DNA from 2 places in the Eubacterium album genome. Region 2 is predicted to be linked to the other one. Evidence: predicted binding sites of a transcription regulator. Region 2 holds the regulator's gene; the other holds the start of a gene.
The links. Region 2 encodes NrdR, which represses ribonucleotide reductase genes. Its sites were predicted from a motif close to CACNANATNTNGTG; they were not measured.

Region 1 (17,021 bases), on a different contig from region 2:
TCTCTAGTTCCATATTATCAAGAACCTGTGCCTGCATTTCTCTGCTTGTTAACAATCCTGTTTTTTCAATAATTCTATCTGCCAAAGTTGACTTTCCATGGTCAATATGGGCAATAATGCAAAAGTTTCTTATTTTACTCTGATCAATGTGAGCCACTGTTGTTCCTCCATGTTGTTTTATATTGGTTTCTTGTTTAATTATGTTCTATTTTAAATATAATGCATACTTTTCCACACTAACGCTCATTATAGCATATTATAAAACTATTTTCCATCGTGTTCTTTCAGATAAACTATGTAATGAGGTTGGTAATTTTGAGTCAAGATATATATACGAAACACATGACGAATATGTTGTTCTTCATTTAGTTTCCCAGAACAACGGGATTACTTTTATTCCTGATAAATTTTATATGTCGAGACCTTACAATAATTTAAAAGCCACCTCATGCAACAATAGTATTCTTTAACGTAGAAAAGGTAAATAATCAAATATCTACTAAAAAAATATACTATCATAAGCATATAGTGGCTTTTAATCTATAACTTGTGGCATTACATAATTTTACTTATTCAAAATCGTAAACCATTCCCCACTGATTTCTAACTGAAGTAAGAGTTTCCATTACATCTCTTACAATCTGAAGATTTTCCTGTCCTGAATTATTATTAATATATTCTTCCATATCCATAACTTCATATTGAAGTGCTTTTTTCGTATCACCTTCGTCTATAACCTCAGTATGTCCGTCAGCAGTATATGTAATTGTTGCTTTTTGAGCTCTTGGATATTCATCTATCTGTATATATCCCTTTTCTCCTGAAATAACACCTCTTTTTGGTTGTTTTGCTCTCATTGTAAGTGCAATAACAGACATTTGCCCATCATTATTTTTTAAAATAATTCCACTTGTTTCATCAACTCCTGTTTCAAAATAATTTGCAGTGGTAAGAACAACATTTGGCTTACTTTCCATAAAATATCTGGCAAATGATACTGCATATACTCCTATATCAAGCAATGCCCCACCTGCTAATGATTTTGAGAAAAATCTGTTATTCACATCATATTCCTTGCAACTTCCAAAATTAACCTGCACCATTTTTACCTTTCCAATTTCACCATCTTCTATCATTTTCTTTATCTTCTTATATAAAGGCATGTGAAGAAGTGTCACGCCATCACATATAACTAAATTATTTTTCTTTGCCACCTTGACGCATTCTTCTAACTGTCTGCTGTTTACCGTAATTGCCTTTTCACAAAATACATGCTTTCCTGCCTTTAATGATTTAAGCATCATTTCATAATGCATATTGTGTGGAGTCGCAATGTATACTATATGAATATTCTTATCTGATAGCATTTCATCTAAATCATTATATGCATGTTCTATTTTATATTCTTTGGCAAAATTTTCAGCCTTCTCAAGCGAGCTTCCACACACTCCATAAACAGTTCCATGTACTGCCCACAATGCCTCTGCCATTTCACTGCCAATCCATCCTGTACCAACTATTCCCCAGTTTAAATTACTCATGATTATCCTCCTAACTTAATATCCACATTTTTCAAATTGCTTTTGTATAACACCACAATCTTTTAATCTATTACACGAATGCCACTTTCTCCTGCAATTAATGCTTTTGACACTATATTATAAAATAATGATGTTTCTACTATGCCTGTTATGTGCTTTAATTTTTCATCTAATGCTTTTACATCCTGCCCTTTTTCAAAGTACGCATTCATAAGATAGTTTCCGTCATCACTTAATAAAGTTCCCATTTTCATTTCTGTTGAACGTTCTTCTACTTTTGCTCCCATTTCTTCTAATTTAGATTTAACATATTCTTTTGCACTTTTTATTACTTCCACTGCAACTGCATGTTCAAATGTTAACTCATCTGAATATTTTTCTTCATCCGCTAATATCACATAATCTTTTGCCATAACAGCTACTATTTTTTCTCTTGTAAAAATTCCGCCATCAGTCTTTAACGCATTAAGATTTTTGTCAATCTCATTGCATCCGTCAAACGCAATATCAATTTGTTTAACAAATTCTAATGGTAATACTTCTATTCCTGCTTTGACACATAAATTCATTGTATCTTCGCTAGGTGTAACTGCTTTAACTTTCTTATTTCCATTTTTTAGTTCTTCAATAAGAAAAGCTATTGTTCTTCCTCCACCAAGTCCTATAATCATTCCATCTTTAATCATTTCATAAGCTGCTTTTGCACATTTTTGTTTCATTTTATAATTCCTCCTGTTTATATGTATTGCCCCCTCCCTTCGGTCGGCGGCTATTCGTCGGAAACATTTATAGAAAATGAACTTCGTTCATTTTGTTTCCTCCTCTTATAATTTTTCATCTGCCATAAGATTTTCACATTTGCTTAATCTTTCATAACTTTTCTGCTGTCCTACTGTTAAAAACAAATATAGAATTTCTATAATTGTTGTTGCTGATACTCTTGAGAAATAAAACTCATTTAAGAATAATTTTTCTCTGGTAGCCGTCTGTATATGATAGTCTACCGTCTTTGCAATAGTCGAATCGGGATTATTTGTAATGCCAATGGTTGTTGCTCCATTTTCCTTTGCGGCCTCAACCATTTTCTGAACCTGCTTCGACTCTCCTGTGTTAGAAATTGCAATTAACACATCTTGTTCTTTTAAAGTCATAGAAAATGATAATTGAGTTTCCCATATGCTTCCTGCCATGGAGCGGATTCCAATTTCATTAAACTTATATGCGCCGTCTAAAGCTACAGGAATCGTATTTCCTACTGCAACAAACTGTACAATTCCCGCATTCTGTATGCTTTCAAGAATCTTATCAAATTCTTTTGTATCTATTAATGAAATGGTCTGCTTCATTTCTTCTATTTTATTTGCCAAAATATTTTGTAATGACTGTCCGATATCTTCTCTTGTAATATCATTAGAAACCGGTATGTTGTCATCACCTTCAACAATTTCTCTTGCCAGTGCAATCTTCAAATGGTGAAATCCGTCCACGTCACACTTTTTGCAAAATCGTGAAACACTTGCTACACTTGTTCCACTATTCTTAGCTAATTCTGAAATTGTCATATTTACAACTTCTTTATAATTGCTAAGTATGTAATTTCCTATCTTTTTTTCCTGTTCAAAAAACGAGTCATATAATCTGTTTATATTTTCAATTACCGAAATATTTTTTTTCATCTTATTCCCTTTCGTGAAAATCATTTTCATATCTTTATAATACATAATAATTATTTTCACGTCAATGTCTTTTATGAAAATTATTTTCTTGATTTCTTTTCTTATGAAAGATTTATTTTCCTACCACGTTTATTAATTTTTGTAAGACTAAAATCCACTTTGCCCACTTTAAAATGGGAATAATTTTTTCACTTCACATTTATTAATTTTTTAATAAATATTTTGACCTAATTAAATTTTTATTTTATGATTTATTTTAGATGTGATGAAAGTATCATAATATGCCTCAGAACTTGTAACATCTATGCCTTTATCACTATCATTTAAGTATTCGATTATTTTTATTATGAATTGGAGCATTATATATGATTATTTGTAAAAATAGAGAACTAAAGACCAAAACTAAACTTGTTATTTTTGATATGGACGGGCTGCTTTTTGATACGGAAAAGTTGTTTATGGAAACTCAGGCTCCTATATTAGAAAAATACGGTTATAAACAAAGAAAAGAAAATTATGTAAAAACATTAGGTATTGCCGGAGAGAATCTCAAACGTACTCTTTATGATATTTACGGTTCTGATTATCCTGATGAGATAATCTCTAGCGAGACCCGAAAACAGGTGAATTATATAATTGAAAAAAACGGAGTTCAGATTAAGCCCGGAATAAAAGAGCTTTTGCAGGCTCTATTTGCTGCAAACATTCCATGTGTAGTTGCTTCATCCACTAAAACTGAAATTGTATTAAAATATTTAAAGCGTGCAGGAATTGATAAATATTTTAGTTTCGTTATTGGTGGTGACAAAGTTAACGAATCTAAACCAAACCCTGAAATTTTTCTTAAAGCATGGAAATCAGTAGATGTTTCCTTAGAAGCTGCTCTTATATTGGAGGATTCTGAAAATGGTTTATTAGCTTCAAAGAATGCAAATATTCCTTCTATTTGCATACCTGACTTAAAATATCCTGAACCTGAGTACGAATCCATTCCCGCATATATTGTAGAAACTGGATTAGATGTTATTGATATTTTGGGAATTTAAATGAGTTTTATTTTTGAGATTTAAATAACTTTACTTGAAGAATTTGACCAACTTTATTATTAAACTTTAAATAACTTTTATTTCGGAGAATTTAAACAGCTTTATAACTCAGATATGAAATTTTTGTTCACTTTAATTTAAAACAAAAACCACATCTTTACCTATTTTCTTTTAGTTAACTTTAAAAATAGTATATCTGATGTGGTTTTTATATTTCTAAATCTTATTTATATTTTTTAATCTGTTCACTTAAAAATTCAGGATCTTCAAAATAATCAATCTTCATTGCATGTTTAACTTCGCTTAAAGTCTGTGCTGCTCTTTCCTGTGCAACTTCTGTTCCTTTTTTAAGGATTTCGTATACACCTTCGATGTCTTTTTCGTATTCTTTTCTACGTGCTCTGATTGGAGAAAGCTCTTCCTGGATAACATTGTTAAGGAACTTCTTAACCTTAACATCCCCAAGTCCACCTCTCTGATAATGAGCTTTTAATTCATCAAGGTTTGCATATTCAGGAAGATATTCTGCAAAATGTCCTTCATTTGAAAATGCATCCAAATATGTGAATACTGTATTTCCTTCAATCTTACCCGGATCTTCGATACGGATATGATCAGGGTCTGTAAACATAGACATTACTTTCTTCTTAACTTCCTTCTCATCTTCTGAAATATAGATACAATTTCCAAGAGACTTACTCATCTTAGCCTTTCCATCAATTCCCGGAAGTCTTAAGCATGCCTTATTGTCAGGAAGGAGAATCTGTGGTTCTACAAGTGTCTCACCGTATACTGAGTTAAACTTGTGAACAATCTCTCTTGTCTGTTCAAGCATCGGCATCTGGTCTTCACCAACAGGAACTGTTGTTGCCTTAAATGCTGTAATATCTGAAGCCTGACTGATTGGATATGTGAAAAATCCAGTAGGAATACTTGTTTCGAAATTACGCATCTGAATTTCTGATTTTACAGTAGGATTTCTCTGCAATCTAGATACTGTAACCAAATTCATATAATAAAATGTTAATTCTGTTAATTCTGTAACTGCTGACTGTACAAATATATTAGACTTAGCAGGATCAATTCCTACTGACAAATAATCAAGTGCAACTTCCATGATATTGTCTCTAATCTTTGCCGGATTATCTGCATTATCAGTTAATGCCTGTGCATCTGCAATCATAATAAAAATATCATCAAATTCACCTGAGTTCTGTAACTCTACTCGTCTTTTTAATGAACCTACATAATGTCCTACATGAAGTTTTCCTGTTGGACGGTCACCTGTTAAAATAATTTTTCCCATAACTACTATTTCCTATCTTCTATATCATTTTAATTTTATAAATTACTGTTTTTCCTCAAACACTAACATTTTCACATTATACCACAAATACTCTTTATGGGAAAGTTTCTAAAATATATTTCATACTGTGTTTCAAAAATACCTATTTTTTCTTTCAATATTTATTTTTTTCTTTTCTTTGACAGGCAAAACAACTAGGATTGTTGAAAAAAGAATTAAAAATATTCCCATTCCAAGTTTCCATGTCATTTCCTCTTTAAAAACAATCAATCCAATTATTACTCCTGTCAATGGTTCAAATGTACTCAGCAATGATGCAGTTAACGCACCACATAAAAAAGCACCTTTTTGAAATAATACCAATGCTATAACTGTTGCAAAAAATGCCAAACATATTTCTGCTAAAAATTCCTGCATGCTTCCTATAAATCTGAGTTTTCCAATAAATGCAGAAAATATTCCTGTCTCTATAGCAGCAAAAAAGCATAACCAAAAAGATATTAACATTACAGATTCACCCTTTAATTTAGATTTTTCCAATAATATAACATATAGTGAATATACTATTCCTGAAATTACAGCTAAAGCCATTCCTTTTACTCCAGCCTGCTTTTCCGGAGAATATAACATTATTATTCCCACTACGCACACTATAGCACACAAAACCTGTTTTTTTTCCATATTTGTTTTAAAAACTATAGCCATAATAATCATAACAGAAATAGGATAAGTAAAATGCAATGACGTTGCCAATCCTGAGTCTATGTAATTGTATGAAATATATAATAAAATTGGGGTAACTCCATATAAAATAGATAATCCCAATATTTTAATTAATTTGTCTTTACTTAACAGTATTTTTTTATTATAGAATCCTTTTATGATTATTGCCATAAATATACTCGCCCATAAAAATCTCCAAAATACAACCGAATAAGCATTACTACCACTTTTATACGCCATTTTTGTTAAAAAAGGCATTGTTCCAAAAAGAATTGCCGACGCAATTATATAGAGTTGTCCTTTCCAACTTTTTAACATTTTTTCCCTCTCTAACATAAAATATTAGACTCCGAAGTTTTCTATTTCTCCGGAGTCCATACACACAAAACTACTTACTTATATCTTTTCTTAATTAATTCAACCAAATCCTCCGTTATTTTTTCTGGTTCTCCCTGTCTAAATTTAGTGCTTCTTCCTTCATAGCATGTTTCGTATTCCTCTGACCTAACCATATATCCAACCATTCCATTTGTATATCCCCATATTATACAATATTTGGCTTTACTGGCTGCTTTTATTTGCAATCCGAAACATGAAAACAATTCAGCAGGTATCTGACATATCTCCAAATCTCCCAATCTTATTATCGATGCATCAAATTCATTTTTTACGTGTTTTTCATTATACTGTTGTTTTAAAAAAGTTAAACCACTTATTAATAGCTTTCTCTGATCAAAGTCTTTTTCAATTTTTAACTTTGCCACATCCTCACTTATTTCTTTTTTCAAATTTTCCATAGTGTCATTACTTTTGTCGAATTCGTCTAAATAATGATACTTATCTATTTTGATATCAGAAAATAATACCGGTTTATAGTCTCCTGCCATTCTCAATTGTGCAATTATTGCATCCCCTAATCTTTTAATCTCATCAAATCCAGCTTTTTTTCTATATTGTCTGTTTCCCATATCGCCACTTGCTCCTTGCATCATAAGTGGCGAAACACCCCATTCTTTCTCTATTGTCCTACTTAAATATCCAATAATGTCTGTTGTCAATTCAACACTCATTGGATCATTTACAGTTGCGTGACACGCTATGTTAAAACACCCTGCCACAATATTACCATTTTTATCAACAAACTTAATTTCTAATATATTTTTATCTTCAATACCTCCCTTGCCGTTTCGATTTCCATATAAACCATCGATAACTGTATTTCTAACGTAAGGTGTAACCTGTGTAAATCCTTTATTAAAGCACTCACTAACTGCTTCTTCAAACTTTTTGACTAAAAATTCCCTATATCCCGGAACAACTTTTACTTCATCCATTCCAAATGCATTTTCTTCTAATGTTTCAGGACCTGTATGGGTGTGAATTGTACCTATTATTATATTCTCATATGGTACATTGTACATCTTCTGTACAGATTTTCTCATAGTATCCGCTAATCTAAAATCTATTTCTATTATATCTATTTCTCCCCATACCATTAACTTGTTATTAATTTTGAATACTATTACAGTACACTCAAAACAATCATGAACTTTATTTGTTTTTTCGCTTCTCAAAGGATTTCCACTTACGAAGCATGGTAAGTAAGGTCCTGTGGGTGTGATTTTAACTGTACTTGTTGATACTAAAATCATAATAATTTCCTTTCTTAATTTTATTCATCTTCTTCATTCGCATCCGAACTTATTTCATTCACAAATTGTATTGTTTCTCTTGCTAATTTAACAGAGTTTGATAACTGCTCTTTGTTTATACATTCTTCAGGTAGTAACACAAGTTCCATTGCAAGAGGTGCATTTATACCTGTAATCAAAAATATATTTTCATTAACGTATGGGATAAATTTTTGATTTACACTTCCTGCTAAGACATCTGTCATTACAACGACCTTATCTTCTTTTGAAAATTTATCAAAGACTTTTTTAATTTCCTCTTCAATATTATAATTTTCCGTTACATAAGCCGAAATAGCATATACGTTTTCATTTACGGATGTTAAAAATTCTACTGTTTCCTTTAACCCATCTGCCATTCTATAATGTGATGCAAAAATATATCTAACCATAATTCCTCTCTCAACCTAAAAAATATTATCTTTTTCTAAAGGAAATTTCCCACAAAGAAATATACCTATTTCAATGTGTAGAAATTTCCCATTAGATATGTTATGCCAACAGTCCAGTTGCAGCACCTATACACCCAATAACTAATAAGCCTAAAATTATATATGTCAATTTAACGCCTTTTTTCAGCAATTTATAAACCACTACTGTTAAAGCCAACGGTAACATACAAGGTAATATTGCATCTAAAATATCTGTTTGTATATTCATAGACACATCTCCGTACTTAAACTTTAGCCCTGTTGTCATTGTTACTACACTTGGAATCATTGCTCCTACTACAAACAATCCTAAAATCGAAGCACATTCAGTAAAAGCATTTAACTTATTACCTATTGCTGAAATAAAGCTTGCTCCTAACTTATATCCATAATTCCACCACGATAGTCTCCAAATATAGAACACAACATATAATGTACACCATATAATTAATCCTATAGGGTTACCTTTAGTTCCCATATAACCGGCTATAGAACCAAATATTGTAGGTAATAATATCCATCCTAAAGAATCACCTACTCCAGCTAAAGGTCCCATTAGTCCTACTTTAAGTGACTGAACTGCATCCAAAGCCTCAAGTCCGTCTTTATCTTCCATTGCTAATCCAGCACCTAAAAGCAATCCATGAAAATATGGCATTGTATTATAATACTTAAACTGATTCATCATTGCCTTCTGATAATCATCATCATCAGGATAAATTTTTCTTAGTGCCTTTGCCTCTGCAAATGCTACTGCACCTCCAAGCTGTGTTTCATAATTAAACAGATTTACATTAATCCATGATCTTAATGCACAACGTCTTAAATCTTTTTTAGTCAATACTGGTGTTCTATCACTCATCTTCATCGAACCCTCCTTCCACAGAAACTGTTTCAGTTGTCGAAACAGCCTGTCTCTTGTAATACTCGTATGCTACTGCTGCACCTACAATAGCCACAGGCAATACACTCAAATTCATATATGCAACCAGCACAAAGCCAATTGCTACAAAGCCTATGTATTTCTTCGTAGGCATATATGTAAGTAACATTCCAATACCAATAACAGGTAACATTCCACATGCTATTGTTAATCCCCCTGTAAACCATTTTGGCATTGAATTAACTATAAAATCTGTTACATTTTCACCAAACGCTAAAATAATAAGTGTTGGTAAAGCTGCACTTAAGAAAAATAAAACAGGTCCTAAGTAAAGAATCCTCTCCATTTTTTTAAATTTATTTTCCATACAATATTTCTGTGCTTTTCTCACAACAAATCCATTAAGAATTTTTGCAATTACATCCATTTGCACTCCTAATGCTCCAGCTGCTATACCTACTGCAATTCCCACTGACATATCCTGCCCCGTGTGAATTGTAAGTGCAGTTGCAACTACCGCTGCCATTCCATAATTAGGAACACTTGAGCCACCAATTGCTGCCACACCAAGTGACATCAACTGTATACTTGCGCCAACTATCAAAGCAGTCTTCGGATCACCCATAACAGCACCTACCAGCACTGCATAAAACATATAATTGTCTGTTATAATCTGAGGACCATAGTTGTCTAAATACTGTAATCCTGCTATTACTGCCGCTGCGATTACAAATCCTATTGCCATTGTTTTTTCCTCCTACTTTCTTTATATTAATTTTTCCAACGGTTCAGGTTTATCATTTGGAACATACTGAACTAAAACTCTCGTGCCTTTTTCCATGATTTTTTTAAAGACAGATTCATCCTTTTTTTTCACATAAGCCCTTTTACTTACTTTTATACTTTCTGTATTTTCAGGCACTTCTGTTCCACCTAAAATTAGCGTTCCAATCTCATTTCCGTCCTCAATCAAATCTAAAATTATCTGCGGATCATTACATACAACAAAGACTTTCTGCCCATTGTATTTACCATTTTTAAAATTGGTATATGCAGTTTCTCTATTGATAATTGATAAAGAAACCCCCGACGGTTTTCCTATTCGCATTGCCTCCTTTAGCATTGGCGTATTAGCCGTTTTGTCATCAATTACCATAACTCTGTTTGCACCGGACTTTGGTGTCCACTGAGAAGCTACTATTCCATGTAACAATCTGTTGTCTAATCTTGCTAATGAAATTCCCATAATTTTCTCCTTTCCTGCTTTTAGTTTTTTTATTTTTAAATACATTCGTATCAACGAATTTCTCTATAAATATCCATAAGAAACTTTCCTACACCATCATTATTATTTTCTGTAATAACATACTTTGCACACTTTTTAACCTCATCTAAAGCATTTCCCATTGCCACTGGAATTCCTGCATAATTAAGCATTGATATGTCACTTTCGCTATCTCCAATTGCAACTACGCTTTTCCTATTAATTCCCAACTGTTCACATAACCACCCTAAAGCTATACCCTTACTAGTTTTTTTTGAACATGCTTCAACAGCCAATATGTTAGACTGCATAATTATTATTTTCTTATACTTATTCTTCAACCTCTTAATTTTTTTCACATCGCCAGGGCTGTTAAGTAATGTTCCTATTTTTTCAGGAATAATATTTTTCTCCATTATAATATCTATCAAACTTTCTTCATTCACACCTGATACTTCAAAAAATTCAGCAAACGTATTCAGTAAAAAATTTGTTATATTTTTTGTTGAATAATAAATTTTTTCGTTACTTACAAAATATGTAAATATTTGATATCTTTCCAATTCTTTTATTAAATCAATTGATTCAAATAAATCCATTGAAACTACTCTTAGATTTTTCTGTTTAACGCAATCTTTTATAATTCCACCATTCTCTCCAATAAAATATCTGATTCCAATTGGTTCAAGTTTCTTCTGAACAATATCATCATTTGACATCCTTCCGGATGTTGGCACAATGTATATACCTTTACTTATAATTTTCTCCATAACACGCATACTTTCAGGGGAAATCTTTTTGTTGTCATTTAATAGCGTGCCATCTAAATCTAATGCTATTAATTCTATTTTCTGCATGCAACCTCCTTATAATATGTTTTCACCTTCTTTTTAGTATATTCAAATATTAACACACAATTTCTGCATTTTATAGCATATAAAGCATAATATCATACTTTATTTTTGTGCTTACAGCACAATTTTATTGTGTTATAATGTATAATTATGAATACATTTTCGTGTATTAATCTGGCAAATCCGATTTTCTTCCCTAATGATTTAAAGGCAAAAAAGTCATAAAGTCTTTATCATAAAAAGAAATATATCTGATAATTAGGTTCTTTTATAACAATACCAAACTTAAAGACATATCATAAACTGCTATTTTATGCAGATTATGATATGTCACAAGCGCCTAATAAATACTTAAAAAGGAGATATTATCATGTCACTGACACTTGAATATTTTTATCAAAAAACAAGCACCAAATATAATTTAAAATTATTGACTACTTCTGTGAATCTTAATAAAGAAATAACTTGGGTATACCTTTTAGACGATATAAATAACAGTTCTTTTGTAAGAGGTGGAGAACTAATTATCACAACCGGTCTAACTACTAAATGCACTCAGAAACTAGACCATCTAATAAACGCGGCTTACATCAAAGGTTCCTGTGGTTTACTAATCAATACTGGTATGTATATTAAAGATGTTCCCTCTCGAATAATCGAATTTGGGGAAAAAAATAATTTTCCTATTTTTTCAATGCCATGGGACACTCATATAGCTGATATAATGCAGGAATATTGTAACGAAATTATTTCCGAGCAAAAAGTTGTTTTGCAAAAAAACAGTGTATTTCTAAGAAGTATTTTACGTTCTTCTTTAAAAGAAGATATACAGATTCTTAATCAATTCATAGGCTTTAGAGTTGTTGCCAGTAAAATACCTTTAACCATTCTACATTTTGCACAAATTGAACTTGATAATATTCATTATTATATTTGTTCCACTAATAGCATTATTTCTACCGATTGTAATATAGGCTTAAGTAATCATATTGAATCAATTGATTCAATGTACCAATACTATATGCAAGCCTATAAGGCTTTAAAAGTTTCATTTATAAAAGGACAAAATCTAATGCATTTTTCTGACATTGGACTTTACGACATATCTCTTTCTATTGATGACAAGTATGTTTGTGAATATGCCCATAAACTGCTTTCACCATTAAATGATAGTGAACTCTTAAATACTTTTCGTGTATATCTAGAATGTAATGGAAGCGTTAATTTAGTTGCTAATAAACTTTTTGTTCACAGAAATACAATTAATTATCGCATTCATCAGATAAAGGAGCAGTTATGCTTAGATTTAGACATACCTGAAAACAGATTAAAATATCTTCTTGCACTCTACATATGCGATTGTGATAATATTAACTTTTAATAATTATCTGCATAATTTAAATTTAACCTGAATTATTCGCAGAACAGACAGTATCTGAACTGACAATTGAACCATGAATATGAAAATTAATCCTTGCAGCCACTTTTACGGCATAGTCACGAATAATTCAGTATTAACAGTATTAACAATATTAATGATTAATTAACTATACAAAGGAGCGTGTTTATATATGAATAGAAAAAATATTAATGGAAAAACAGTTTCTTTTTCAAGGACTGAGCAGGTACATGTAATAAAGCCATGTGATTTAAATGGTGGCGGTCGTTTATTTGGTGGAGCATTACTTTCCATGCTTGATGAAATTGCCGGAATTGTTGCAAAGCGCCATTCCGGTTGCAATAATGTAACAACTGCTGCAATCGACCATTTAGACTTTAAAGATGGAGCCTATGTAAATGATTTGCTGGTAATTATCGGTTATGTAACATATACCGGAAACACTTCAATGGAAGTTCGCATAGATACTTATGTTGAAAATAATGAAGGAATGCGTCACCCTATTAACAGAGCTTTCTTTGTAATGGTTGCAATGGGCGCTAATAACAGACCAACAAAAGTTCCACCGCTTATCATTGAAAATGAATTTCAGCAGGCCGAGTGGGACTGTGCCCTTAAACGAAAAGAAAACCGAATCAAGATGAAGAATGATTTTTAATTTCATTCACATATGCAATATATTTTTCTCTTTAAATTTATAATTGCATTCAAATAAAATATATTTCACTTAATTAAATTAATTTATTTTTCACTTGACAATTTTTTATTTTCTGTTCCATCCCATTATTAAAGGCTCTCTTTTCTCAAACACTATATATTGTGTTTTTGTTTTTTAATTTTCGCAATATTTTGTAGACATTCGTTTAGCTTAGTGCTATAATCTAATGCATGCGAAAGAGTTAAACACCTTACTTGATTATCATAGTTTAACACATCGCTTTTTTATTGCCTAAAAACACAATGTATTTAATTGTGTTTAATATAGAACAGCATTATTATCGTATTTTTAATGCTGTATACATGATATATGAAAAGAAAGAAGGAACGAAAAAAATGATAAGTGTTATTAAACGTGACGGTCATAGAGCTACTTATGATCGTAACAAAATTGTATCAGCTATTCAGAAGGCGAACACAGAAGTCGACCAGGAAGAAAGAATTAGTGAGGAACAGATTTATAATATATTAGCTTCTATTGAAAACCGTGGTTTTGATGAGATGGCAGTTGAAGATATTCAGGATATTATTGAACAGAAGCTTATGGCCGAGAAGAAATTTGTTCTTGCAAAAACATACATCATTTATCGTTATACAAGAGAACTTGTTAGAAAAGCCAATACTACTGATGATTCTATTCTTGCATTAATTGGTAATACTAATAAGGATGTTATGGAAGAGAATTCAAATAAGAACGCTGTAGTTGCATCAACTCAGCGTGACTTAATTGCCGGTGAAGTTTCAAGGGATTTAACAAGAAGAGTTTTACTTCCTGAAAAGATTTCTAAAGCTCACGATGAAGGAATTCTTCATTTCCATGATTCAGACTATTATTTGCAACCTATTTTTAACTGCTGCTTAATCAATATAGGAGATATGCTTGATAACGGAACTGTTATCAACGGAAAATTAATTGAAAGTCCTAAGAGTTTTCAGGTTGCATGTACTGTAATGACTCAGATTATTGCAAGCGTTGCAAGCAGTCAGTACGGTGGACAGTCTGTAGACATTAAGCATTTAGGAAAATACCTTCGTAAAAGCCGTGAAAAATATACAAGAAATTATCTTTCAAAATATGGTGATAAGGTTGACCCTGAGACATTAGAATCATTTGTAAATGACAGACTTTATGATGAATTAAAGTCAGGTGTTCAGACAATCCAGTATCAGATTAATACTTTAATGACAACTAACGGTCAGTCACCATTTGTTACTCTTTTCTTAAACATCGATGAAAATGATGAATATGTAGATGAAGTAGCAATGATTGTTGAAGAGATTTTAAGACAGCGTTATGAGGGAATTAAAAATGAACAGGGTGTTTACGTTACTCCTGCTTTCCCTAAACTTATATATGTTTTAGATGAACATAACTGCTTAAAGGGTGGCAAATACGACTACATTACTAAGATGGCTGTTAAATGTTCTTCTAAGAGAATGTATCCTGACTATATTTCAGCTAAGAAAATGCGTGAAAATTACGAAGGACAGGTATTCTCATGTATGGGTTGCCGTTCTTTCCTTTCTCCTTGGAAAGATGAAAATGGTAATTACAAATGGGAAGGTCGTTTCAACCAGGGTGTTGTAAGTATTAATCTTCCACAGATTGGTATTATTTCAGGACAGGATGAAGAAAAATTCTGGCCACTTCTTGAAGAGAGATTATCTCTTTGCTTTGAAGCACTTATGTGCAGACATCATGCATTAGAAGGTACACTTTCTAACGTCAGCCCAATTCATTGGCAGTATGGTGCTATTGCAAGACTTGGTAAAAATGAACCTATTGATAAATTATTACACGATGGTTATTCAACTATTTCTCTTGGTTACATTGGTTTATATGAAGTAACTAAATTAGTTAAAGGAGTTAGCCATACAGACCCTAAGGGACTTGATTTTGCATTGCGTGTTATGAAACGTTTAAGAGCTGCTTGTGATTCATGGAAAGAAAACACAGGTATTGCATTTGGTTTATACGGAACACCTGCTGAATCATTATGTTATAGATTTGCAAGAATTGATAAAGAAAAATTTGGCGATATCAAGGATGTTACAGATAAGGGTTATTATACTAATTCTTACCATGTTGATGTTCGTGAAAAGATTGATGCTTTCAGCAAATTTACTTTTGAAAGTCAGTTCCAGTCTATTTCTTCAGGTGGTGCTATTTCATATGTTGAAATACCTAACATGCGTAACAACCTTGAAGCTCTTGAAGAATTAGTTAAATTTATATACGATAACATACAGTACGCTGAATTTAACACTAAATCAGATTATTGTCATGTATGCGGATATGACGGAGAAATTATTATTAATGATGATGGCGAATGGGAATGCCCACAGTGTCACAACAAAGATCATTCTAAAATGAATGTAACAAGAAGAACTTGCGGTTATTTAGGTGAGAACTTCTGGAATGTTGGTAAGACAAAAGAAATTAAAGCACGAGTTTTACATTTATAGTAACATATATTTCCTACAGGGCCTTTGCAATTAATTTGGCGAAGGCCCATTTTAATGTATTATTTCAATAAATTTGGAGGTTGCTTATGAATTACGCAGATATTAAGCGTTATGATGTTGCTAACGGTCCCGGAGTAAGAGTTTCCGTGTTTGTTAGTGGCTGTACTCACAGATGTCCCGGTTGTTTTAACGAAGAAGCTTGGGACTTTAACTTTGGAAAACCTTTTACACAGGAAACAATTGATTATATAATAGATTTGCTTAAACCTGATTTCTACAAAGGTATTACGTTTCTTGGTGGTGAACCTTTAGAACACGTAAATCAGCAGGGGCTTCTTCCTCTTGCAAGAAAGATTCGTGAAGTATATCCTGAAAAATCAATTTGGTGTTTTACAGGATATGATTTTGAAAAAGATGTACTCGGTCGAATGATTAATGAATGGCCTGAAACTAAAGAACTTCTTTCTTACATAGATGTTTTAGTTGATGGTGAATTTATCGAAGCTCAAAAAGACTTATCTTTAGTATTTAAAGGTTCAGCTAATCAAAGACATATATTAGTTCAGGAATCAATGAAATCCGGCTCTCTTGTATTATGGGAAAAACCGGAATATATTACTAACTTTTAATATTCATTATGAAAGGATTTAACTATGACAGCAAATATTAATATTAAGAAACTTAAAGATTCAGCAGTCATTCCAACATACGGCTCTGAATGGGCTGCCGGAGCTGATTTGTATGCATGCCTTGATACACCGGCAACAATTCTTCCAGGAAATACTGTTTTCATTCCAACAGGTATCGCTCTTGAAATTCCTGTAGGTTATGCAGGACTTATTTATGCCCGCAGTGGTCTTTCCTGCAAACAAGGTTTGGCTCCTGCAAACAAAGTAGGTGTTATTGACGCTGACTATCGTGGTGAAATTATTGTTGCTCTTCATAATCATGGTGATTCTGCAAAAACTGTAGAACCCGGCGATAGAATTGCTCAAATGGTCATCACTCCATTTTTAACAGCTAA
Region 2 (17,021 bases):
AAGAAATCACATCTCCATTCGATTATATCCGGATTCATCTCCACAACTTTTTTTGCCTGTTCTATCACTTCATCGTGATTTTCGCCTACTATCGGTACGCACACTTTGGGGTGACCGTCGCTAAGTTCAAGGTTTCCGACCTTAATTTGTTTCATTTTTCTTCTAATTCCTTTTTCGGAATTATTCCTCCTTTTACATTATTTGCCATCTGTTTAAATTACGGCATTTGACGTACATTATAACATATATGATTTTTATATAAAAGAGCAAAAATGTCTAAATGACATTTGCATAACTAACTAAAACTTTCTAAATGCTGTTTGTTATTGAAGTTATTTTACATTTACACGCAGTAATAGTGTATATCATTTAGAAAAATACCCGGCATTTATTAAAACCCACTTCCATTTGTTTTCAAATTTATGTATCATAATATATGGTGTTGAATTAATTCAGCATATATCAACTAAATTAGAATTATAAAAGTATCCAACAATAACCGTAATAAAGTTTATTGAACAAAAATATACCGGCTCAAATAATTACAACGGAGGTACTACAATGGAAAATATAAATATTACAGGGTCAACAAAACTTACAGGACTTCTTGGCAGTCCTGTTGCACATAGCAAATCACCCGCAATGCACAATGAAGCCTTTCGACTTTTAGGTTTAGATTATGTATATTTATGCTTTGATGTGGATGAAAATAATATGGAATCAGCAGTTGAAGGTCTACGAACATTAGGAGTTGCCGGATTCAACTGTACAATGCCTGACAAAATAAAAATGTGGGAATTATGTGATGATTTATCTCTTGCAGCAAAGTTAATAGGTGCTGTAAACACAGTTGTTAATCAAGACGGAAAATTTATTGGTCACAATACTGACGGAATTGGATATATGCAATCTGTTAAGGATGCCGGATTTGATATAATTGGAGGTAAAATGACATTAATGGGTGCCGGTGGTGCTGCATCTTCAATTCTTGTTCAGGCTGCAATAGATGGCGTGAAAGAAATCGATGTTTACAACAGACCCGGAACTAATTTTGATAAAGCTCAGATTTTAATTGACAAGTTGAATAAAGTTACTTCAGCTAAAGTTTCTCTCTATGATTTAAATGACGAAACTTCTTTAAAGAAGTCATTGGATTCAAGCACAATTTTAACTAACGGAACTTCTCTTGGTATGGCGCCAAATACCTACTCTTGTGTTATTAAAGACAGTTCCTTTTTACATCCTGAATTAATTGTTTCTGATATTGTTTATAACCCACTCGAAACAAAACTTATGAAAATGAGTAAAGAAATAGGTTGCCCTGTATTCAATGGTTTATATATGCTTTTATATCAGGGGGCTGAAGCCTTTAAGCTTTGGACAGGGAAAGAAATGCCTGTTAATGAAATCAAATCAAAGTTTTTTTAGAAATATTATCAATTAATTTTGAACAATAAATTTTAAAATGAATTATTTTATTCATTACGGATGATATAATTTTTTCAATATCATCCGTAATTTTTTTATTATTCAATAAAACAAATCTCACATTTTCAATATTTATATAATTTAGGGTTGTATAATCAATTTATCAGACTCATATAAACTTATGATTTATACTATTTACTCATATCGGTTTTAGACATTTTCTTTTTCCAACGCCATAAAATAAATTTTTCAGGAATTCTTTTTAAAACTATTTGAATTTCTTCTTTTTTATCGATTTTTTTAACCATCACACTCTGGATTCCTGTTCTGTTTGCGCCATACACATCTGTGAATATCTGGTCGCCTACAAATATTGTAGAATCTACATCTGTGTGCATTAATTCCATCGCTTTTTTATAGTTCCTAGTTGAAGGTTTATGTGCATCAAATATGTATTTTGACTTAACTGCATAAGCGAATGGCTCAACTCTTGGTTCCTGGTTATTTGAAATAAGACACGTATCAAGTCCTATTTTTCTTAATTTTTCAAAAAATTCAATACTCTTATCTGTAGCGGGATGTCCATGAGGAACTAATGTATTGTCAATATCAAATATCACTCCTCTTATCCCCTGTTTATAATACATGTCAAAATCTATATCTTCTACAGAATTTACATATTCATTTGGGTAAAATCTTTCAAGCATATTTTTCTCCTGCGTTCTATCTTTACTTAACTATGTTTCCACATCATCCAGATGCTCTAATTTAAAATATTTCTACATCATAAGATGCACTAATTTAAAAACTTCTTTAACTCATCCATAAATGTATTTACATCTTTAAATTCTCTATATACAGAAGCAAATCTTACATATGCAACCTGGTCTAATTCTTTTATTTTATCCATAACGATTTCACCGATCTCATTACTTGAAATCTCTTTTTCTTCTTTATTAAATATCTCTGCCTCTATTTCTTCAACCGTAGATACTATCTGATCATAAGATACAGGTCTTTTATGACATGAACGTACAATTCCCCTCTCTATCTTGCTTCTATCATAAGGTTCTCTGTTATCATCCTTCTTTATAACGATAAGCGGTATTGTTTCTACTTTTTCATATGTAGTAAAACGCTTACCACATACCTCACATTGTCTTCGGCGTCTGATAGAATTATTCTCTTCTGCCGGTCTTGAATCAATTACCTTTGTATTTTCTTCTCCACAAAATGGACACTTCATATTCTGCCTCCTAATACTTAATTCCAGTCATAAATTGATTATAAAAAGAATTAGTTATCTGGTCAAGACGTTTTGTACTTATGCTTTACATCATCTAAGTCTACACTAACCAAAATAATATCATCCCCAATCTGCTTTACACATTTTACAGGAATTATATATTCAAAATCGCTACATATAAGATTACAGAATTTTGTAGGCCCGGGCACAATCAGTGCTTCTATACATCCTGTGCAAATATCAAATTCCAAGTCTTCTACCGAGCCTATCATTTTACAGTCACAACAATTAATTACTTCTTTCTGTTTTAACTCACATATTCTCATTTTTGCTCTGCAGTCTTTTTTTTATTTTATGAGAAAAATTTATATTTTATGATTATATCTTATATAGTGTTTTATTATTTTAACTGATATATTATTTTGTATTTCCATGTCATCTATTTTTTTATCATTATTACATATATTGCCTTACATTTTTATCCCATATAGCGTTTTATCACTCCTTATCGCATATAATGCTTCATTGCCTTTATCGCATTTTTTTCAAGTCTGCTTACCTGTGCCTGAGAAATTCCTATTTCATCAGCTATTTCCATTTGTGTTTTTCCCTTAAAAAATCTTAAGTCTATTATTTCTTTTTCTCTTTCCGGTAGCCCTTTAATTGCTTCAGCAAGAGCTATTCTATCTACCCATTTTTCTTCTTTATTTTTTTTATCACTTATCTGGTCCATCACATACAAAGTATCTCCTCCCTGGTCATATACCGGGTCAAATAAAGATACCGGACTTTGTATTGCATCTAAGGCATATATAACTTCTTCAGATGTAGCTCCAATTTCTTTGGATATTTCACTTATGGTTGGTTCTTTATTGCTTGTCTTCATTATACGCTCTTTAGCATAAATAGCTTTATACGCTGTATCTTTTATCGACCTGCTTACTCTGATTGATGCATTATCTCTTAAAAATCTCTTTAGTTCTCCTGCAATCATAGGTACTGCATAAGTTGAAAACTTTACATTTAATGTGTCATCAAAATTGTCAACTGCTTTTATAAGTCCAACGCATCCAATCTGAAACAAATCATCCATATTTTCATTGCTTCCCGAAAATCTCTGAATAATACTTAGCACAAGTCTCAAATTCCCCTGAATGTACCTTTCCCTTGCTTCTTTGTTTCCTTTTTTTATCTCTTTAAAAAGTTCAGTTTTTTCTTCATTTGTCAGTAACGGTAATTGTGTCGTGTTTACTCCACTTATTTCCACTTTAAAAAGAGCCATATTTTCCTCCAAATCATTCAATTACTTCTTATCAACAAACAAATATTTGTCAATTTGTATTACATTTAAATGATTAACAAAAACACGGCTCTTTATACATTATTCATATTTTACAATTTCTTTTTTAAGTCGATTCATTATCTTTTTTTCTAATCTTGATATGTACGATTGTGATATTCCAAGAAAATCTGCGACTTCCTTCTGTGTCATCTCCTCCCCATCTTTATTATTTAGTCCAAATCTCATTTCCACTATTGATTTTTCACGTTTATTTAATTTTTCAATTGCTTTTTTTAACAGACTTTTCTCCACTTCATTTTCAAGTCCTCTTGATATAACGTCCTCATCTGTTCCAAGAATGTCCGAAAGCAAAAGTTCATTACCATCCCAGTCAACATTTAAAGGCTCATCTATAGATACTTCAAGTTTTGTTTTATTGTTTCTTCTCAAATACATTAGTATTTCATTTTCAATACAACGTGATGCATATGTAGCAAGTTTTATGTTTTTATCTGTCTTAAACGTATTTATTCCTTTAATAAGACCAATTGTTCCTATTGATATCAAATCTTCTACGCCTACCCCTGTATTATCAAATTTTTTTGCTATGTATACAACCAGTCTCAAATTATGTTCTATCAACATTCTTCTTGCTGATTCATCATTTTCATTTATTAATTTTTCTAGCTGTTTCGCCTCTTCTTCACCCTCAAGTGGAGCCGGAAGCACATCCGGTCCTCCGATATAATGTACTTCATTAGACTCATCTGAAAGTATCCATCTGGTAAGCACAGGAATCACATTTAAATTTTTAAGCAATTTTTCTCTCCTCTCTTTTATTTTTAATTGTGGACATGCATTGCAATTTCGCAATCATCTATTTACTTTGTTTCAAAATTGTGAGCGTGTATTACAATTCTCGCAATCGCCTATTTGTTTTTGATTTGTTTCACTATTATGTAGAATAAATTCAGAATTTAAAAGCATCTGATATTTTTTATCGTTATTAAACATTCCTTTATAAATTCCTAATACCGGATTTGAAATTTTCAAATTAATGTCTCTATTTTTAATTTCCATATAATCAACAGTAATTCCCGTCAATATTCCATTTTGACTTCCAACTGATTTGAATGGAATAAGAAAACATTTCTCATTTCCGGTTAAAATTTGTTTTATTACATTGTATTGCAAAACAGATACCGGTCTGCCTTTGTACGGTTCTCTTAAACTATTTCCTGTATCTTCTAAAGCGACTGTTTCTATCTTTGAATCGCCATTTACAATTCGTACATTATACAGATTTTTGCGGATCTTGAGTTTGTTTAGCATTTGATAAACTGCCACCTTCATTAACAGACATCCAATTACTATTCCAAACATCAGCATTAGTACATTTAATTTTTTGTGTTCCTGTGTTTTTGCCTGTGCCACTGTTTTCCCCCAAAAACTATAGCTGCTAAGCATTGATACCACCCCATTCAACACAAAAGTAACACAATATACAACAGTCAGCATTTTTATTCCAGATAACTTTCTGTTATTAAACGCAATTCCGGTCATTATGTATGGGACAACCAGCCATGTAAATAATATTTGCAACACTCCGTATTTTACTTTAAGCACTAATATTATTACACTGTAAGTTGCTCCAAATAAAGCTGCGATAACACATCTGATTGCTGTTCGTACCTCTATTTTTCCTTTAAAGTTAAGTATCTGTTTTGCAACAACTAAAATAATAAAATCCATTAGAAAGTTTATTGCAAAATACACGTCTACATATATTACATGCATCCTTCACCTCCAAATGGTAAAGCCATTATATACTTAAATCCCCGAAAAATTTGTCGAACTCTCGTGTAATAAAAAAATACATTTACAAAAAATGTAAATGTATTTTTCTTAAAACGTAAAATCTGATTTCATGACATCTTTAATCTTTAATAAATAAAAGTAAATTTTATTTATTATTTATTATCATATCTACGAAATATTTATGTATTTTATCACTCTCATTTAATTCAGGATGAAATGACATTGCTAACATATTATTGTATTTTACGGCTACAATTTTTTCATTTACCACAGCCATAATTTCTGTGCCACATTTAACTGCTTCCACATATGGAGCCCTGATAAATGTCATTGGGACCTTTCCTATCCCCTTCATTTCTTCTTCCGTATAAAAGCTGCCTAATTGTCTTCCATAAGCATTTCTCTTTACTTTTACAGGCAACAGTCCTAAATGAACTTTATCATCATTTGCTATTTCTTCAGCTAAAAGTATCATTCCTGCACATGTTGCAAGTACCGGAAGTCCTTTTTTTATTTTATTTTTTATTTCGTCTTCCATTCCAAGTTCTTTGATTAATTTACCCTGAACTGTACTCTCTCCCCCTGGAAGTATAATGCCATCAAATTCTTTATCCAAATCTTCTTTTTTACGAAGTTCAATGCATTCTACCCCTAACTTTTCAAGCATTTTTTCATGTTCTATAAATGCGCCCTGCACTGCAAGTACTGCAACTTTCATTGTATGCCTCCTTACATTTTAGTATCAGATATAATCTAAAATTTACATTTTAAAATTATATTATTCTCCTCTTTTTGCCATTAAAAGTTCAATTTCCTGCTCGTTAATTCCAACCATGGCCTCACCTAAATCTTCTGATAATTCAGCAAGCATTTCATAATCATTGTAGTTTGTTACAGCCTTTACTATAGCCTGAGCACGTTTCTTAGGATTTCCTGATTTAAATATACCTGATCCTACAAATACACCTTCTGCTCCTAACTGCATCATTAAAGCTGCATCTGCAGGAGTTGCAACTCCACCTGCTGCAAAGTTAACAACCGGAAGTCTGTGATTTTCATGAACATATAATACTAAATCATATGGAACTCTTAATTCTTTTGCTACTTCGTATAATTCATCTTCTCTCATTGATCCGATTCTGGCAATTTCCTGATTCATCATTCTCATATGACGCACTGCCTGAACAACATCACCTGTTCCAGGTTCTCCTTTTGTTCTAATCATTGAAGCACCTTCATTGATTCTTCTTAAAGCTTCTCCTAAATCCTTTGCGCCACATACGAATGGAACATTAAATTTTGTCTTATCAATATGGAATACATCATCTGCCGGTGATAACACTTCACTTTCATCTATGTAATCGATTTCAATTGCTTCTAAAATCTGAGCTTCAGCAAAATGACCGATTCTGCACTTTGCCATGACAGGAATTGAAACTGCTTCCTGAATTCCTTTAATCATTGCAGGGTCACTCATTCTTGCTACACCGCCTGCTGCTCTAATATCTGCCGGAATTCTTTCAAGTGCCATTACCGCACATGCTCCTGCTTCTTCTGCTATCTTTGCCTGTTCCGGTGTTGTAACATCCATAATTACTCCACCCTTTAACATCTGTGCTAATTCCTTATTAAGTTCATATCTTTTATTTGCCATTTTTGCTCTCCTTATAATACCTTTATTTGTATTTATTTTTAGGATTACAAACGCGTCTGTAAATTCAACCTATTCTCTTTTATATTTAGGCTTCTAATTTGATATATCTTTTTTACTTTTACATAATACAAAAAAACTGATACTGTCTAAATATCCATTTTAGCATTTTTAGACAATACCAGTTTTTTATATTTATTCATTTGTATTAATTATGCTTATTATCATGACTTATATTTTAATCCCATCCTACACTTTCTTCCTGAACTATATATTTTTTTGGAATATGCACATTTACCTCATAACTTGACAAATAGTAATTTTCCACATCAGTATTGTACCCAACATTACTATTGTCAAATCTATTCGTAAAACTACCTAAAAATACATCTTTAGACAACACTAAATACAGTTTATTTTGCTGTTTGCTTTCTATATGCATCTTATGATTCTTTATATATACATTAAATTCCATATTTTCATATATATCCTTAATATAATCGCTATGTATTTCCGGTGCATGCCTTACTATTTCTACATACGGTTCAGTTTCTCCATCTTCCAGTGCTGAAATTGAATAACCATGTATCATCATTTGACTTTCAATATCAGCATCCATATCAATTTTTTCACCATCTGAAATATTCAATGGATATCTTACAGTTTCTACAGAATCATCAACATAATCATCAACATAATCAACAACATTTTGTTCACTAACATATGATGTACCCATAACTGCTGCCATTAGTGTAATTGCTAATAGCACCGCACTAATTACTTTATTTCCATTTTTACTGTCTTTTATGTTTATTTCTAACAATAACCCTGCACTAAAGCAAACAACTGATGTAATTAATATTTTACATATGTACACCCATATATTATTTTCAAAACAATAGAAATTAACAACTGTCTTTGCCATATCAAAAATAATATTATTTCTTTGCCAAATAAAAATTGATACAAATAGTACAACCATCACAATAGAAGCTGCTATACTTTTCCTAAACACTGTACTTACAAACTGCATAATACATGTGACGAAAACTATCCACATTAGTCCCATAACAAAAAACAACAATACATTTTTTACAACCATTTCATTAACAACAACTAATTTATCATTATATTGCTCTATTAATTTTGCCAGACCATATCCTAACACCATATTTAATGTGCATTGTAAAATCCATATTATTCCAACTGTATTCATTGTTAGAAAATGAGATAAATATATTGTTTTACTGTTACACGGATAATTATTTACGTAGTCTTTATAAAAAGAATTAAAATATGTCATTACTACTATAAATATAATAGATGCAATAATTGCATATTGTCCATCAATTCCCATGTAATCAAATATTATGTCCCCTTTTTCATTATTAAAGTAAGAAAATAAAAGACTCAAAACCCAATCAATTTCCATAAAAAACGTTACCGGTATAATAATCATCATAACCTGCTTTATTCTATACATTTTGAGTCGCAATTTATACAAATCAAATATATTTTTACGCTCTATTTTTCCCATAATTTTTCCAAATCCTCTCCTAAATTTACCGTTGTTCTATACATATAGAATTCTTCTGCTGTCAATCTTTCAGCAATAAGTCCCTTATCCTTAATCTCTTCCATAACAGTTTTATTGTAATCTTCTTCCACAACAGCAATATTATTAGTCTCGCATAATTGTTTAAAAATAACTTTCTTATCTTTTACAAATTCAGTTACCTGCTGTCTTGTTCCTTTTACCTTAAATGCTTTATGTTTCATTTCATCTACATCGCCATTATAAAGAATCTGTCCAGCCCCAATCATACATATATTTGCAAGTATATTTTCCATCTCTGATAGCAAATGACTTGAAATTAATATTGTTCTTGGATATTCTATATAATCACGTAATATAATATCGTATATCTGTTTTCTTCTTACAGAATCCGCTCCCGATACAGGTTCATCTAAAATTGTAATTTCTGCTCTTGAAGCAATTGCACATATAAAATTAAATATTGTTGTCTGACCTTTCGACAAACGTCCTATCCTTTTGTTCTGTTCTATATCAAAAACATCCATTAACTTATTTGCAAAATTAATATCAAAATTCTTATACATTAATTTATGATATTGAAGTATATCTTTTAACTTTGATCTGCTCTCAGTATTATAAGTGCTTGATGCATAGATTATTTTATTAGCAGTCTCAATGTCAGTTGCCGGATCCCTGTCATCAATTAATACACTTCCTTCATCGGGACTGAGTTTTCCTGCTATAAGCTTCATCAATGTTGTCTTTCCTTCACCATTTCTTCCAACTATTCCAACTATTTGTCCCGGTGCTATGCTAACATTTAAACCATTGAATATCTTTTTACTTTTATATCCATATCCAAATTTCAGATTTTCTATTTTAATCTCATTACTCATTACTGCCCTATCTCCTTATATTTTTCTTCTATCAGCTCAATCACTTCCTGTTTAGACATCGATAATCTTTTTCCCCAGCAAACCAGGTCATCTACTATCTTAGTCATCTCTTCTTTTCGTTTTCTGTCTTCAACAAGTTTTTTAGCATTAACTGCAATGGTCATTGCCTGACCTCTTTTCTTAATTAAAATTCCTCTGTTGACAAGAAGATTTATTCCCTTTGCAGCTGTTGCCGGATTAACATGCAATTCCTTTGCCAAAACCAATTGTGAATAACATGATTCTCCTTCTTCGAGTTTACCTGATAAAATATCGTCTTCTATAGCATCTGCAATTTGAACATAAATAGGGACCATACTATTTTCATTAATATCCATTATGTTTCTCCTACTACATTACTCATATAATGTAGCATAGTTGTAGTGTAGTTATTTGTCAAGTTGAACGCAAAAAGAGACAGACCTATATCAAATACGAGTCTGTCTCTTTTATATATTTTAATCTAATTTATTTGTTCTGTAAGAAATCAGGAATCTTTAATTCTCTTGGTTCTACTGTTGGCTGTGGTTTTATCGGCTGACTTGATGTAAATGGCTTAATTGTTGATGCACCTGATATTCCGCCAAAAGGTCTTGTTGTTTTTCCTGTTGCAAATGGATTAGCTGTGATTGCACTACCCTGATCAATTCCTGTAGCCATAACAGTAATTGAACATTCATCAGGATATGTATCATCATAGCGAACACCAAAGATGATATTAGCATCTTCACCTGCTAATTCCTGAACATAACTTGCTGCTTCATTAGCTTCAAAGAGTGATACATCACCTGTAATATTAACGATAACGTGCTTAGCACCTTCAATTGTTGTTTCAAGTAATGGAGATGTTACAGCCATCTGAACTGCTTCGTTAGCTTTTTCATCACCACTTGCTGAACCGATACCGATATGTGCAATACCTGCATCTCTCATAACTGTCTGTACATCAGCAAAGTCAAGGTTAATTAATGCAGGTACATTAATTAAGTCTGTAATACCCTGTACTGACTGCTGTAATACTTCATCAGCTTTCTTTAATGCTTCAGGCATTGTTGTTCTTCTATCAACGATTTCAAGTAATTTATCATTAGGAATAACAATTAAAGTATCAACATTTTCCTTTAATCTTTCTACTCCTGCTAATGCATTGTTCATTCTTGTCTTAGCTTCAAATCTAAATGGCTTTGTAACAACACCTACTGTAAGTACGCCCTGTTCCTTAGCGATTCTTGCAACAACAGGTGCAGCTCCTGTACCTGTTCCACCGCCCATACCACAAGTAACAAACACCATGTCTGCTCCCTTGATTAACTGAGCTAATTCTTCAACATTCTCTTCTGCTGCTGCTTCACCAACTTCAGGCTTAGCTCCTGCACCAAGTCCCTTAGTTACCTTTTCACCAATCTGTAATGTTGTTGGTGCTTTACATCTCTTTAATGCCTGTGCATCTGTATTTACACCAATAAATTCTACTCCACCTATATTTTCATCTATCATACGGTTAACAGCATTATTACCTGCGCCACCAACGCCTATAACGATAATCTTTGCAACTGCTTCTGTTTCATTTGTTGTGATTTCTATCAAGAGCTTGTCCTCCTTCGTTTCATTTCATTCATTATTCTCGATACTCTAACTCAATTAGTATACAACAATGTAGACAAAAAATCTACTTCATTGCATATATTATATATAATATATTCGTTTGAAAAAAATATCAACAAATTTTTTTACAAAATAATAATATTTTTAAATTTTTACCGTTCAACTGCTGTAGTTTCTTCATTTGTTGCTTCATTTGTTGCTTCATTACTTACCGGATTACTATTATTTTGTGTTTCATCCTGATTTGTACTATCCACACTCTCACTTTCACTCTGGGATGATGTCTTAGTTTCATTTTCCTTTAAAGTATATCCGCTTCCATCTGTACTCAAAGACTTCATGTTAAGAGTGCCTTTATATTTAAGTAGTCCTCCATCAATCATATCACTCAAATCTATCATTTTTTCATTTAAGTCTCTACCTTTTCCAAATTCAATTTTTACTTTCTTTATGTAAATAGAAGCCTGTCCATCTTCTGTAATTTCAATTTTCTTTACATTAAAGTTATATTTCTGAATTGCCTGGGAAACAGTCAGTAGCAAATCATATACATCTTCATCTTTAACTTCAAATTTTTCATACAATTTAGGATTATTAATTTCGATTCCAACAACATTTGGAATACCTTTTATTTTCTCGGTAGCTAATTTTTCTATAACACCGTCTCTGTCAAAATAAATATATATGCCATCTTTTTCCACATAACCAATTAGACTTTTTTCATATACCGATATTTGAAGTTTTGATGGTGACTTCATTTTGACATCATATTTATCTAAAAACGGAATTTCCACTTTTCCCATTCCGGTTTTCGCTTTTAACCAGAATACAAATGTATTTTTATTTTTTCCATCTTTAAATATGTAATCCGTCAATTCCTGCTGTGTGTATATTTCATTTCCTTTCATTTCTACGGAATTTAATTTAAAGCCAAAATATATAATGCAAAATACCGCTGCCACAACTGCAGAAATACTTAAAACAACTTTAAGCACCTTTCTTAAAGTTCTTGTTGCCTTTCTAAATCGCATTTTACGTATTCTTTTTTTACTTTCTTTTTGAATACGCCTTTCTTCTTTCTCCTCGTTCTTTCTTGCTCTTTCCTGTGCTTTTTTCTGCAGAATTCTCTCTTTTTCTTCTGCCTTTTTAGCCTGAAGTTTTTTCTTTCTCTGTTCCTGACGTCTTAGCTCTTCCTGACGTCTTTCATTTCTTTCTCTATTTTCTCTTTCGTTTCTTCGTCTTTGTTCGGTTCTTTCCGCCTGCTGATGATTTTTTATCTGCGTCTGATGTCGATGTTGACGCTGTTTTTTCATCTGCGCACGTTTTCTATCCATTTTTCTGCTCATAAAACTGCATCAACTCCTTTTCTTATTGTATTCTCTTAATCTGTTTTGAGACAGCTAATACAAGTGACATTTCATATAACAGGAACAATATTGATGTTCCTCCATAACTTATAAACGGAAGGGATACACCTGTGTTCGGGATTGAATTTGTTACAACCGCTATGTTAAGCACTACCTGAACTGATATTTGTGCCATAACACCAACAACCAATAATGACGAAAATAAATCCGGTGCATTTCCTGCTATAATTCTCATTCTTCTTATTATAAATGCAAATAAAACAATAATTGCAACTGCTCCAAACAATCCTAATTCTTCGCATACAATTGAAAAAATCATATCATTTGCACTTTCAGGAACAAAACCAAGTTTCTGTGCACTCTGTCCTAATCCTTTACCAAATAATCCTCCTGAACCTATGGCATACAATCCCTGAAGCACCTGAAATCCACCATCAGCCGCATTATCTTCCGGATTTAGCCATACCGAAATACGATTCAATCTAAATCCATCACCATGTAATGTTAAATATGCTCCCATTGGAATTGCTGCTAATGCTACAAGAAATATCGCCTGTTTAACAAATTTCTTTGGCACACCTACTACTAAAATCATAATAGCCGGTATTGTTGCAATTATAATGGCTGAACTTAAGTTAGATGTTAATACCATGATTGAAAGTGTTGCTACAATTGTATAACTATATACGCGCCATATGTTTCTGTAATCCTTTAACGCCTTTTGTGAACATTTTGACAACAGACTTGCAGTAAGCACTATAACCGTAAATTTTACAAATTCTGCCGGCTGGAAAGAAAATATTCCATATCCTAACCATCTTTTTGCACCATTTCTTTCGATTCCAAGAGGTGTTGCCACAACCATAACAACACAAACAATAGAAACTATGTACATTGGCATTGCCATTCTATTCATAAGTGTTATAAAAAACTTTGAATTTTTTATAACAAACCAACCTACAACCCCTCCTGCAATAGTAAATATAATTTCTCTTTTTACATAATAACTTGCATCGCCTTTAGCTAACTGAGCCGAATAGGAACTTGCACTATAAAGTAATACAAATCCAAGGCAAATCAAAAAAATTAAAACGCATAAAAGGCTATAGTCAAAATAATTTACAGATTTCTTTTCTTTTTTAGTTTTAACAATTTCATCTTCTGAAACTGAATTGTACTCTGTTTTCATATTTACTCCTTTCTAAGCGTTTTAATTTATATTGTCATTTTATAATGCTACATATCCTAAAAGGCATAATACTGCTGTTATAACTGTAAATGCTGCAACTATCTGTGTTTCCATATATCCACATTTTTCAAAATGATGATGTATTGGTGTCATTTTGAAAATTCTTCTTCCCTGACCATATATTTTCTTTGTTATTTTGAAATATGTAACCTGCATCATAACTGTTACTATTTCCATGAGATAAATAAATGCAACTATCAAAATAAATAATGGCATTTTCATCATATATGCTGTTGCAGCAACAAATCCGCCAAGTGCTAAGGAACCTGTGTCTCCCATAAATACTCTTGCAGGATATACATTAAATAATAAGAATCCCATTAATGCACCTGCTAAAGCTGCTGTAACTGGTGCTATTCCACTATTTGTTCCTATTGAAACCACCATGAAAAATACTGCTATCATTAATGTAACACTTGTGGCCAATCCATCTAAACCATCTGTAAAATTAGCTCCATTTACAGTTCCTAATACAACGAAGAACAGCATTGGTATAAACAACCATCCCATGTCAACTGTCTGACCATGTGTAAATGGAATTATAATTTCTGTTCCCATTCCTGAATATTTTACCATATAAAATGCGAATATTGCTGTGATAACAATTTCACACAACATTTTCTGTATCTGATTTAAGCCTTCATTTCTCTTCATAACTACTTTAATGAAGTCATCTAAAAATCCTACAATTCCAAATCCTATTGTTACAAATAATATTGGAACAATCTTTGGATAATCTTTTATAAAGAACAAAGATGTTACGATTAAACTAAATAAAATAATCATTCCACCCATTGTAGGTGTTCCTGCTTTGCTTTTATGACTCTCCGGTCCTTCTTCTCTAATATACTGTCCAAATTTTACTTTTTTTAATATTGGAATTACTATAGGGCATAAAATTATGCTAATAACAAATGACATAATTATTCCAAAAATAATATTTGTATCCATTTTTTCTCCTCTTTCTGTTTTTTTATAATTATAATCACTTCTTTACAAATAGAAAAGCGATTTAATTTACGTGCATTAAATATATATCACATTTTTAATAAGTATGCATTATATTTTATTTAACAACATACGGTAAAATATTCTCATATAGTTGTTTCATTAACGGTCCAACTACTGTTCCTCCATAATATACTCCTTGCGGTTCATCAACAATTATCATCGCAATAACCTGTGGATCATTAGCAGGTGCAAATGCCATAAAAGATGCTATATATTTTCTGGCACTTCTTGGAAGTTTCTGCGATGTGGCGGTCTTTCCACCTATTCTATATCCTTCAACCTGTGCTTTATTTCCCGTTCCTTCAGCAACCACTTTTTCCAAAATATATTTCATTTTTTCTGAAACATCTTTGCTTATTACATTTTTCTTTTCATTATATTTTAATTTTTTAACTGTTTCATTGTTTTCATTTCGAATTTCAACACCAAAATGTGGAGTTACCAAATTACCTCCATTTACTATGGCACTTGCCGCAGTCAAAAACTGTACAGGTGTAATCTGAAACGACTGGCCAAATGACATTGTTGCTAATTCAACATTCCCTACATTTTTCTGTTTATGAATAATTGTTCCTGCTTCGCCAGGCAAATCAATTCCGGTTGTTTTTAAAAGTCCAAGCTTATCCATATAATTATAAAACTTTTTTACTCCAACTCTTAATCCAACATTTACAAATACCGGATTGCACGAATTCATGGTTCCATGTACAAAATCCTGACTTCCATGCCCAGTAGTCTTATGGCATCTTATCCTTCTGTCATCTACAACTACAAATCCCGGACAATTAAATGTCGAATCCAAACTTACAAGATTTTCTGACAAAGCCGCGGTTGCCGTAACAATTTTAAACGTAGAACCCGGCTCATATGTGTCATTTATGCATTGATTTCTCCACATATTATTAAGTAAATCCTGTTTTGATTTTCCGGAAGTATCATTTGAAAATTCTTCTGTAAGAGAATATGGATTGTTCAAATCAAATTCCGGTGCATTTACCATGGCCATTATTTCTCCGTTTCTAGGATTCATAACTATCACCGAAACATAATTTGCCTGCTTTGCTCCTAATGCATTGTAAGCTATTTGCTCACAATATTTTTGAATATTTATATCTATTCCTGTAACCAGATTATAGCCGGGTACAGGTTCAACTCTTTCTTCTAATGCTGTATCTAACTCTATTCCCCTTGAGTCAGTAGGCGTTAGAATGAGTCCGTCCCTGCCCTGAAGATATTTGTCATATTTAACCTCAAGTCCTACAATGCCCTGATTATCCGCTCCGGTAAATCCTAACACTTTTGATGCCATCGAAGAATAAGGATAATACCTTTTGTAATCTTCGTCAACCTTTACGCCGTCAAAATCATAGCTTCGTATTTTATCTCCTATTTCTTTATCCACATTGGACTTTATTTTTTCTCTTACACTTACTTTTTCTACTTTTTTTCTTACTTCTTTTTCTTCTAAATCCAGTTCTTCACATAACATCTTAATTACTGCGTCCGTATCTCTAATCTGTCTGTGAATTACCGAAACCGTACATACAGTTTTGTTAGACGCAATAACATTATTATTTCTGTCTAATATTTTTCCTCTGGCAGCTTTAATTCTACGTTCTCTTTCCTGCACATCCAACGCTTTCTGAGAATAATATTCACCCTTAACTACCATTATATATACAAGTTTTCCAAATACCCCTAACATCATTATGTATATTATGCAGACATATATAAGCATCATTTTACGTTGCTTGGTTCTTACTTTACCCAGTTTCATAAATAACCATTTTTTTAATGATTACTACTAATATATTCTGTCATTTTAAACATATTCTGTATAAATAATTATTCTTCACCTGTATAATCATTTTGATTTTCTGTCTGTGTTTCTA

Region 1: a site for NrdR is predicted at 13,623-13,636, ahead of nrdD (anaerobic ribonucleoside-triphosphate reductase). Genes of this name have one in related genera too.

What each region holds. Positions count from the first base shown of each region.
Region 1 covers NZ_JAODBU010000004.1:263,624-280,644, reverse strand. The annotation lists gene lepA (translation elongation factor 4) at 1-157, opposite strand, end outside; gene N5B56_RS05760 (Gfo/Idh/MocA family protein) at 570-1,541, opposite strand; gene rpiA (ribose 5-phosphate isomerase A) at 1,604-2,260, opposite strand; gene N5B56_RS05750 (MurR/RpiR family transcriptional regulator) at 2,366-3,217, opposite strand; gene N5B56_RS05745 (HAD family hydrolase) at 3,583-4,263, shown strand; gene trpS (tryptophan--tRNA ligase) at 4,487-5,569, opposite strand; gene N5B56_RS05735 (DMT family transporter) at 5,702-6,610, opposite strand; gene N5B56_RS05730 (hypothetical protein) at 6,685-7,944, opposite strand; gene N5B56_RS05725 (PTS sugar transporter subunit IIA) at 7,965-8,375, opposite strand; gene N5B56_RS05720 (PTS system mannose/fructose/sorbose family transporter subunit IID) at 8,476-9,282, opposite strand; gene N5B56_RS05715 (PTS mannose/fructose/sorbose/N-acetylgalactosamine transporter subunit IIC) at 9,269-10,042, opposite strand; gene N5B56_RS05710 (PTS sugar transporter subunit IIB) at 10,064-10,543, opposite strand; gene N5B56_RS05705 (Cof-type HAD-IIB family hydrolase) at 10,594-11,418, opposite strand; gene N5B56_RS05700 (PucR family transcriptional regulator) at 11,786-12,796, shown strand; gene N5B56_RS05695 (acyl-CoA thioesterase) at 12,987-13,472, shown strand; gene nrdD (anaerobic ribonucleoside-triphosphate reductase) at 13,871-15,997, shown strand; gene nrdG (anaerobic ribonucleoside-triphosphate reductase activating protein) at 16,084-16,626, shown strand; gene dut (dUTP diphosphatase) at 16,651-17,021, shown strand, end outside.
Region 2 covers NZ_JAODBU010000002.1:181,699-198,719, forward strand. The annotation lists gene aroD (type I 3-dehydroquinate dehydratase) at 1-155, opposite strand, end outside; gene N5B56_RS00955 (shikimate dehydrogenase) at 562-1,428, shown strand; gene N5B56_RS00960 (YqeG family HAD IIIA-type phosphatase) at 1,620-2,135, opposite strand; gene nrdR (transcriptional regulator NrdR) at 2,225-2,674, opposite strand; gene N5B56_RS00970 (PRC-barrel domain-containing protein) at 2,737-3,000, opposite strand; gene sigG (RNA polymerase sporulation sigma factor SigG) at 3,180-3,956, opposite strand; gene sigE (RNA polymerase sporulation sigma factor SigE) at 4,056-4,757, opposite strand; gene N5B56_RS00985 (sigma-E processing peptidase SpoIIGA) at 4,848-5,753, opposite strand; gene pdxT (pyridoxal 5'-phosphate synthase glutaminase subunit PdxT) at 5,920-6,492, opposite strand; gene pdxS (pyridoxal 5'-phosphate synthase lyase subunit PdxS) at 6,553-7,428, opposite strand; gene N5B56_RS01000 (hypothetical protein) at 7,664-8,962, opposite strand; gene N5B56_RS01005 (ATP-binding cassette domain-containing protein) at 8,950-9,858, opposite strand; gene N5B56_RS01010 (GntR family transcriptional regulator) at 9,858-10,235, opposite strand; gene ftsZ (cell division protein FtsZ) at 10,366-11,484, opposite strand; gene N5B56_RS01020 (cell division protein FtsQ/DivIB) at 11,655-12,848, opposite strand; gene N5B56_RS01025 (FtsW/RodA/SpoVE family cell cycle protein) at 12,871-14,058, opposite strand; gene mraY (phospho-N-acetylmuramoyl-pentapeptide-transferase) at 14,098-15,069, opposite strand; gene N5B56_RS01035 (penicillin-binding transpeptidase domain-containing protein) at 15,185-16,906, opposite strand; gene N5B56_RS01040 (peptidoglycan D,D-transpeptidase FtsI family protein) at 16,975-17,021, opposite strand, start outside.